DNA from 2 places in the Bacillus sp. PK6-013 genome. Region 1 is predicted to be linked to the other one. Evidence: a T-box and tRNA genes for the amino acid it is inferred to sense, from the RefSeq annotation. Region 1 holds a T-box; the other holds one or more tRNA genes.
The links. The T-box of region 1 lies ahead of tyrS (tyrosine--tRNA ligase). A T-box ahead of a tRNA ligase gene usually reads a tRNA of that ligase, here a tRNA-Tyr.
Positions count from the first base shown of each region.

Region 1 (4,414 bases):
GGCCGCAAATGCGCCTGCGGCTAAAATGACGGCCGCCAACAAAAACACAAAGACTTTTTTCATATTCGCCCCCGCCAATTGAAAGAAGCAAGAAAACGATTTTCCTTGCTTCTTTTCTCCTATTTTTTATATGTATAATGTCCGGCTACCTTTCCTTTGCTTGTCGGAAATCCCAAAGCTCTAAAAGCTTTCGGGCTTACATCCAACACAGCGCCCGGCATTCTGCCGACATCATATTTATAGACTGTAATGACTTTCTTTGGTTTTGCTTTAGAATAGGCTCTTATTTTTGTGCCTTTTCTCGGAACATCGAAGCCCATCTTTGTGGCGCAGTCCCAATGGCCGAGCCTTTTGCCGTCAGCGCCGACTTTGCCCACGCCGTTGTACCAAGTGATGTAGCCGCTGACTTTTTTCGTTTTAGCACTCGCCTCACCGGCAAAATTGAATGCCAATAGCAAGCTGCCTGCCAAAACAAAAACAGAAAAAAGTATCTTCTTCATATAAAAATATCCTCCGTGAATGGGATTTTTTTCTGACATTCAAATTATACCTTTTTTCATAGAAATGGTATTTTACAGTTTGTTTACGTTTAAAATGCAATTATTACGCCCAGTTTTCTACCAGACTATCAAGAACAGATGACACCTTTGCCGGGATCGTTCGTATATAAAAGAGAAACCAAAATGAATAGGATGATCACAGTGAAAAAATCGAAACTGATCTCGTTATCCGCGGCTGCGATGCTTTTCGCCGTTCCCCTATCTGGATGTTCATCATCCGCTTCAGACCGTTCACAGGAGGTCTCAGAAGACCATTCCATTCAAAAATACGATCTCGTATGGTTTGATTACGTGAATGACAGCGAATCCGACAAAGCACCTTTACTGAAAGCATCATACGTGAAAAATGGGAAAGAAAAGACGGAGACTTTCAAAAAATATGTAGAAAATGTGGAAAATGTCGAACAGCCTTATATTAAAATCCGCGATCATGAAGCCTTCATCTACCGTCCCCCATACATCAAATATGACCAGGAGCCGCTTGAGGGCGTCGTCAAAGATAAAGTGGAACAAAAAAGCAGTGATGAACAATGAAGAAAAAAAGCGCTCCTCTTATTTTGATCATGGCGCTGTCTCTCTTGCTGCCTTTTGCTCAAGCAGAGGCAACAGGCAGCAATGGAACATCCGGAACCAAGGCTTCGAGTTCCTCGGCTAATAACAGCTCTTTAAAAACACGTCCGGGTTCAGTCAACCAGAGAATGCGCAGTTATATGAATCAGTCTGCGAGCCGACAATATTTAAACAAGAGCAGTCAGTTCAACGCCATCCAGCGGACACTGCCGTCCAATGCCCTGTACAAAGGGAGCATCAAGCGGACACTCAATCAAAATCCTGCTGGATCAGCCTTTTTGAATTACTACTTTCCATACTGGATGATCTTCCACGCGGGCGGATATACAGCAGAACAAAAAAGCATGCTCCGCACCGCCGGAATCAAAGAAAAAGCGCTCTCTGAACGAAAAGAAAAAAGATATTGGCTGTTGATTGAAGATCAAAACGGAAAAGAACATGCCGTCCTCGTCTCGAAAAAACAGTATGACAACATTCAAAAAGGGGATCGGGTTGAAGTGCGCCGCAAACAGATCACCAAAAAATAGCTGAAACAAGAGCCGGTCATCATCATGATGCCGGCTTTTCTCGTCATATCAAAAAAGGGCTTGCATGGATGAAAACCATCTGTTAAAATTCGTTTCATAGCTAATGATTCTGAAAATAAAAAGGCAGGCGTCACGATTTGGATAGATCCCCCCATCTTCGACAGGAAGAACACGACACACTCATCAAGCTGAAACGCATGCCGATCGAGTCCTTGAATCTTGAAGCCATTTCGGTTGCCACCAACCTTTACCGGTCAGCGCAAAAGCTCCGCGTCAAAATGGAGACCGAGATCCTTTCCTCATATCAATTGTCATGGACGGCTTTTTCGATTCTTTACGATCTATGGGTATGGGGCAGACTTGAAACGAGAAAACTCGCTGAACTGTCAGGCATTTCAACAGCCACTGCGAGCAATGTCATTAAAACGCTTGAAAAAAAGAACTTTTGCGGAAAAAGCACGGATCCGCGAGACCGCAGACACGTATACGCCGAGATCACCCCTGAAGGAAAAGCCGCTATTGAAGAGCTCTATCCGGCGTTCCACAAAGGGGAAACAATGCTGATCAAAGGCATGACAAAAGAGGAGCAGAATACATTGATCGAGCTCCTTCGAAAAGTGAACGACAATCTTCATAAACCATAAGCAACGACGGGAACAAGTAGCGGGCTGTCTCCCTGTTCCAGAGAGCCGGCGGCTGGTGCGAGCCGGTACAAAGGCAGACGCGAATTACCTCCCCGAGCTTTCTTTGTGAACCTTCAAGTAGCAAAGAACGGGAAACCGTTATCTGAAATAGAGCGGAAGACGGAGGTCTTCAACCAGGGTGGTACCGCGTGCATTTGAGCCACGTCCCTTATCGGGATGAGGCTCTTTTTTTATACAAAAAAGGAGGAGTTATCATGCAGCAACAACAATTTGATCAACTGACAACTGCCGAGAAGCGGGAAGTCGAAAGGCAGCTTCACTTATATATGAACGGAGCGGAGGAGGTCATTCCCCCGGAAGAACTGCGGGCAAAGCTGGCCAAATCGATTTTGACCGGCGAACCGCTGAAAATTAAACTTGGTCTCGATCCGTCGGCGCCTGACGTTCATTTAGGCCACACTGTCGTCTTGAATAAGCTGCGCCAATTTCAGGAAAATGGGCATATCGTCCAGCTCCTGATCGGCGATTTCACAGGAAAAATCGGCGATCCGACAGGAAAATCCGCCGCAAGGAAACAGCTGACGGACGAAGAAGTCCGCCGCAATGCCGAAACATACTTTCAACAGTTTGGAAAAGTGCTTGATCAGAACAAAGTCGAGCTTCACTACAACTCAAAATGGCTGAAACGATTAACCTTGGAAGACGTCATTACGCTCGCGGGCAAAATTACCGTCGCCCGTCTAATGGAACGCGATGATTTTGAAGAAAGAATTGCCATGCAAAAGCCGATTTCGCTTCATGAATTCTTTTACCCGTTGATGCAGGGATATGATTCGGTCGTTCTCGACAGCGATATCGAACTGGGCGGAACGGATCAGCATTTTAACGTGCTCATGGGCAGACACTTTCAGGAAAAGTATGGAAAAGAAAAACAGGTCGTCATTCTCATGCCGCTGCTCGAAGGACTTGACGGGGTTGAAAAAATGTCGAAATCAAAGAACAATTACATCGGCATTGATGAAGACCCTCATGAAATGTTCGGAAAAACGATGTCGCTTCCGGACAGTTTGATGAAAAAATATATCCATCTTGCGACCAACCTGGAGGCGGAAGATAAAAAACGACTTGTCAAAGATTTGGAAACGGGGGCCGTTCATCCGCGAGATGCGAAAATGCTTCTCGGGAAAATCATCGTCAACATGTATCATGGAAGCGAGGCGGCCGAAGCGGCCGAACAGCAGTTTAAAAAGGTTTTTCAGCAAAACAGCGCGCCGGACAATATAACGTCTGTACACTGGCAAGGTGACGGAACGGTGCCTGTCACCGATTTATTGGTGACGCTCGGACTCCTCCCTTCCAAAAGCGAAGCCCGCCGAATGATCCAAAACGGTGGCGTTAAAATCAACGGCATCAAAGCAGAATCGATTCATGCGGATGTGGCGGTCGAACACGGTATGATTATCCAAGTCGGCAAACGGAAGTTTGTCAAATTGCAAATGTCTCAATAAACATTCAGCCTAATCATCCTTTTAAAAGGATCGATTAGGCTGTTTTTCATGAAAAGCGCAGGCGTTAGAATTTGCAACAGGTCGGTATTCAATCGCCTGATGGTTTCGATTCGAAAAGCATATCCGAACGGCCTCCCGAACACCTTGATCTTAATTTTGCCTTCACCTCTCTGATTGCAAATAAGGCCGCCAGCGGCGGCCTGCCATTTTACGATTCATTTGTCTTCTCTTATGCAGCAACAGCGCTGCCATCCTTCCTTCAGCAGCTCAAATGTCAGCTCGTTTGTGTCGGGCACGATCAAATCAGCCCCGCTCAGCGATGTCTCATCACCGACTCCCACCGCAAACATCCCTGCGGATTTGATCGCGGCGATCCCGGCTTCAGCGTCTTCGATTGCTGCACACTGAGACGGAGGCACACCGAGCAGCGCTGCGGCCGTCAAAAAAATTTCGGGGTCCGGCTTTCCGCGAGCAAGCGCAGCCGGGTCAACGACAGCATGAAATTCGTCCATGAGCCCGAGCCGTTGCAAAATAGCGGGCGCGTTTCGGCTTGACGAAGCTAACGCGATGCTTACATTTTCCCTTTTCAATTCGGCAAATAGCCC
Region 1 covers NZ_CP096417.1:3,591,165-3,595,578, forward strand. Annotated here, with positions in the region: gene M1E03_RS18125 (PD40 domain-containing protein) at 1-63, opposite strand, end outside; gene M1E03_RS18130 (RlpA-like double-psi beta-barrel domain-containing protein) at 120-500, opposite strand; gene M1E03_RS18135 (hypothetical protein) at 693-1,094, shown strand; gene M1E03_RS18140 (hypothetical protein) at 1,091-1,657, shown strand; gene M1E03_RS18145 (MarR family transcriptional regulator) at 1,855-2,301, shown strand; T-box leader at 2,296-2,513, shown strand; gene tyrS (tyrosine--tRNA ligase) at 2,556-3,809, shown strand; gene pgmB (beta-phosphoglucomutase) at 4,025-4,414, opposite strand, start outside.

Region 2 (4,414 bases), 510 kb from region 1:
ATTTTTCCATTTCATGAAGGTGCTTTTTGCAGTCTTCGCATGATTGGAGGTGCTCTTTTAATTGCGATTCATCTTCCGGTAGTATGTCTCCGTCAAGGTATTTATGCATAAGCTGAACAATATGCTCCGGACAGCTCATTTCATCACCCCACTTAAAGATCCCTTAATTGTTTTCTGAGAGCCTCTCTGCCCCTGTGTATCCTCGTTTTCACCGTACCTACGGGAATATTAAGGATTTCACTGATCTCAATGAGTGAGAGCTCATCAATGTACTTTAATACGATGACCGTCCTGTATTTATCGGGAAGCCTTAAGATTTTTTCCTGGATGGTGCTGTGCAGCTCCAAAGAAACCACTTCATCCTCTGGAAGCGCAACATCCGCCGCAACCTGGGAATACATCGTCAGTCCTTCAGTCCCCGCCACCTCTGCATCCAAGTAATAGTCCGGCTTTTTTTTACGGATACGATCGATGGTCAAATTGGTTGCGATTCGATAAAGCCATGTGGAAAATTTCCGGTTGATATCAAAACTGTCGATATTCACGTATGCTCTGATAAACGCTTCCTGCGCAATATCTTCCGCCTCATGCGCATTGCCGAGCATACGGTAGCAAAGCTGATAAATTTTGTCTTTGTAAATATCCACGATGTCTGCAAATGCATTACGATCGCCTTTTTTCACCTGTTTGATTCTTTTTTTAATCATTGTTTCCATATTTATCTAACCTCTGCCTTCACCGGTCTTTATGTATACGAATTGATTTTTATAAGGTTTCATTAAATTCATAAAAATAGTTTATCAAATTTTTGGCAGGGTGTAGATGCTTTGACAGGGATCATGCGCTTAATATTAGCTTAAAATTATTATACAATCTAAATATTATGAAACTGAGACTTTTTTATAAAAAAAGCAGCCTAAGGCCGCTCTTCAACCGCACCTAAAGCAGCTTTTCGCCAAACAGCGACCCCATTAAGGCGACTGCCGCTTCAGCCGTCCTGTTTTTCTCATCCAATATCGGGTTGACTTCGACAAACTCAGCGGACGTAATCAGCTTCGATTCTTCCAGCATTTCCATCGCCAGGTGGCTTTCCCTGTAGCTGATGCCTCCCGCTACCGGGGTTCCGACACCCGGGGCATCGTTCGGATCAAGCGCGTCTAAATCGAGTGACAGATGGACACCGTCCGTTCTGCCGCGCAAATAGTCTATCGTTTCTTCCATCACCCTCGTCATACCGAGGCGGTCGATTTCATGCATTGTATACACTTTGATCCCTTTGTCGCGAATCAATTCTTTTTCCCCGTCATCAAGTGACCTCGCACCGATGATGACGATGTTCTCCGCTTTAATTTTCGTTTCTTTTCCATAGATGCCTGTCAGCCCTTCATGGCCGATCCCCAGGCTGATGGCGAGCGGCATGCCGTGAATATTGCCTGAAGGAGACGTTTCTTTCGTATTTAAATCAGCATGGGCATCATACCAGATCACACCCAGGTTTTGATAATGCTTCACAAGGCCGGCCAGCGTTCCGATCGCTATGCTGTGGTCACCGCCCAGCACGAGCGGAAAAGCACCTGAAGCCACGATCTTATCAACGGTCTCAGCAAGTTTTGCACTCGCTTTTGTAATCGCTTTCAAATTTCTCAGCTCTTCAGATGCCGGCTCCCCGCCTTCTTTCTCATCCTCTCTTTGCCCGATCGTCATATCGCCGAGGTCTTCAATATCCTGACAAAGGCTTTCCAACCGTTCATTAACACCGGCACAGCGAATCGCGCTCGGTCCCATATCGACTCCCCGCCTCAGCTGACCGAGATCCATCGGTACGCCGATCATTGAAATCTGCTGTTTTAACATATGATATCCCCCTTTCAGACCTTCATTGTACCTTCCAATTCGGAATTGACTCAACAAGACATTTTTTTGAATAGTTATACAAAAAAGACAAAATAAAAAGGACATCCTAACAGGATGTCCAAAAACTGGGCTAGCTGGATTCGAACCAGCGCATGACGGAGTCAAAGTCCGTTGCCTTACCGCTTGGCTATAGCCCAATAATGGTGGAGGGGGACGGATTCGAACCGCCGAACCCTGAGGGAGCGGATTTACAGTCCGCCGCGTTTAGCCACTTCGCTACCCCTCCAAAAACAGTGCCGGCCAGAGGACTTGAACCCCCAACCTACTGATTACAAGTCAGTTGCTCTACCAATTGAGCTAGACCGGCATGATACGGTATCTTATGCAGTTACCGGCGCGGTTGTGACAAAAACCGATCCAGAAAAATGGTGGAGGATGACGGGATCGAACCGCCGACCCTCTGCTTGTAAGGCAGATGCTCTCCCAGCTGAGCTAATCCTCCGCAGTACAGGACGTACAAGTGCATGCGTTGCAACAGGACGTTGCGATCTTAGCATGCCTTCCTTGCCTTTAAAGTACAAGTGCGCGTTGCAACAGGACGTTGCGACCTTAGCATGCCTTCCTTTTAAAAATTCCGGTATTCGCAGCGTGCTGTCCAAAAAAAATGGTGACCCGTACGGGATTCGAACCCGTGTTACCGCCGTGAAAGGGCGGTGTCTTAACCACTTGACCAACGGGCCATCATCGTGTTTCAAGCAGCTCTCGTAAAGCTGACAAAAGTTATTATATACAGGTTCCTCCCCATTTGTAAAGGGGTAAATTAAAATTTTTATTTTCAAATTTTTTATTCATAAACATTGAGAAAAACGCAGAAATTTTGTTTAAAATAGGGCTATCTGATGTGCAAGAGAGGGGACGCGAAAAATGATACTGGTAAGTTCATGTCTGGCCGGGGTGGAATGCCGCTATAACGGATCGCACAGCTATGTGGGGAAAATCAATAAGCTTGTTGAAGAAAAAAAAGCGGTGATTGCTTGTCCCGAGCTGCTCGGCGGATTTCAAACGCCAAGGGAACCGGCCGAAATTATAGGCGGGTCGGGAGAAGACGTTTTAGACGGCAGGGCGGTGATCAACACACAATCGGGAAAAGACGTAACAGACCTGTATATAAAAGGAGCTTATCTAACATTGGAGATGGCAAGGCAAATCAAGGCTGATACGATCGTGTTGAAGGAAAACAGCCCGTCTTGCGGCAGCGGCCATATATACGATGGAAGTTTCTCAAGCCAAAAAATAGCCGGCAACGGTGTTACAGCAGCGCTTCTGAAAAAAGAAGGCTTCCGTGTGATTTCCGAACACCAAATAGACGAGCTGTAATACCTGAACATAAGCGCAGTTCATCTGCGCTTTATTTTATGTCGGCAATCCGTTGTTTAGAACTTCATTGAAATAAAATTTTAATATTTACCTTTTTTTATTGAAATAATATTCCACCCTTAATATACTGAAAATTAAGAAATATATGCACTTCATCATCAGGAGGAGTTGTCGATGGAAAACAGCCATTTAGGTTCATTAACGACCGAACGCCGGAATGAAAGATCCAGGCGCATTCACCAGTCAAAGACGATTGATATTTTGAAAATCATCAATGATGAAGACAAAACTGTGGCCGAAGCTGTACAAGAAGTCTTACCAGAAGTTAAGACCGCCGTTGACTTCGCCGTCGGGTCGTTAAAGAAAGGGGGACGGATCATCTACATCGGTGCCGGTACAAGCGGGAGACTCGGCGTACTCGATGCAGCTGAATGCCCGCCGACGTTCAGCATATCTCCCGAGTCGGTCATTGGCATCATTGCAGGAGGAGAAAAAGCTCTGTACAAAGCCGTCGAAGGCGCTGAAGATCACGAGGCATTCGGCAGACGGGATTTATCAGCCGTTAACCTCTCAAACAATGATACCGTAATCGGAATCGCCGCCAGTGGTCGGACTCCATACGTTCTCGGCGCTTTGAAGTATGCCAGGGAAAGTGGCGCCAAGACCGTCTCACTGACATGCAACAAAAACTCGGCGATCAGCCAGGTGTCAGATCACAGCATAGAAGTGGTCGTCGGCCCTGAAGTTATTGCCGGATCGACGAGAATGAAAGCAGCAACCGCTCATAAAATGATTTTAAACATGATTTCAACGGCGGCCATGATCAAAATGGGAAAAGTCTATGAAAACCTCATGGTAGACGTAAAAGTAAGCAATGACAAATTAAAGGAGCGGGCGATTCGCATCATCCAAACGGTCACAGGTGTTCCAAAAGAAGCGGCGGCACTAGCGTTAGAAAAATCCCATAACCAGGTCAAAACCGCCATCATCATGCTGAAAACAAACGAAGATGCGGCCGCTTCCGAAAACCTGCTTGAGAAATCAGAAGGCGATATCGAAAAAGCTCTATCCATTTATGAAGACCAAGTTTAAAGAAGAAAGGAAGAAACAATGGCTGCAGGAGGATTGGAAATCATTCAGAATATGCTTCACAGATTGCCGCAATCTGAACGAAAGCTTGCCG
Region 2 covers NZ_CP096417.1:4,101,309-4,105,722, forward strand. Annotated here, with positions in the region: gene rsiW (anti-sigma-W factor RsiW) at 1-139, opposite strand, end outside; gene sigW (RNA polymerase sigma factor SigW) at 153-716, opposite strand; gene rocF (arginase) at 940-1,854, opposite strand; tRNA gene M1E03_RS20560 (tRNA-Gln) at 1,980-2,051, opposite strand; tRNA gene M1E03_RS20565 (tRNA-Tyr) at 2,056-2,140, opposite strand; tRNA gene M1E03_RS20570 (tRNA-Thr) at 2,149-2,221, opposite strand; tRNA gene M1E03_RS20575 (tRNA-Val) at 2,281-2,356, opposite strand; tRNA gene M1E03_RS20580 (tRNA-Glu) at 2,520-2,594, opposite strand; gene M1E03_RS20585 (2-thiouracil desulfurase family protein) at 2,779-3,231, shown strand; gene murQ (N-acetylmuramic acid 6-phosphate etherase) at 3,406-4,323, shown strand; gene M1E03_RS20595 (MurR/RpiR family transcriptional regulator) at 4,342-4,414, shown strand, end outside.
Region 2: it has a tRNA-Tyr gene. The T-box ahead of tyrS (tyrosine--tRNA ligase) is inferred to sense a tRNA for this amino acid. The anticodon was not compared.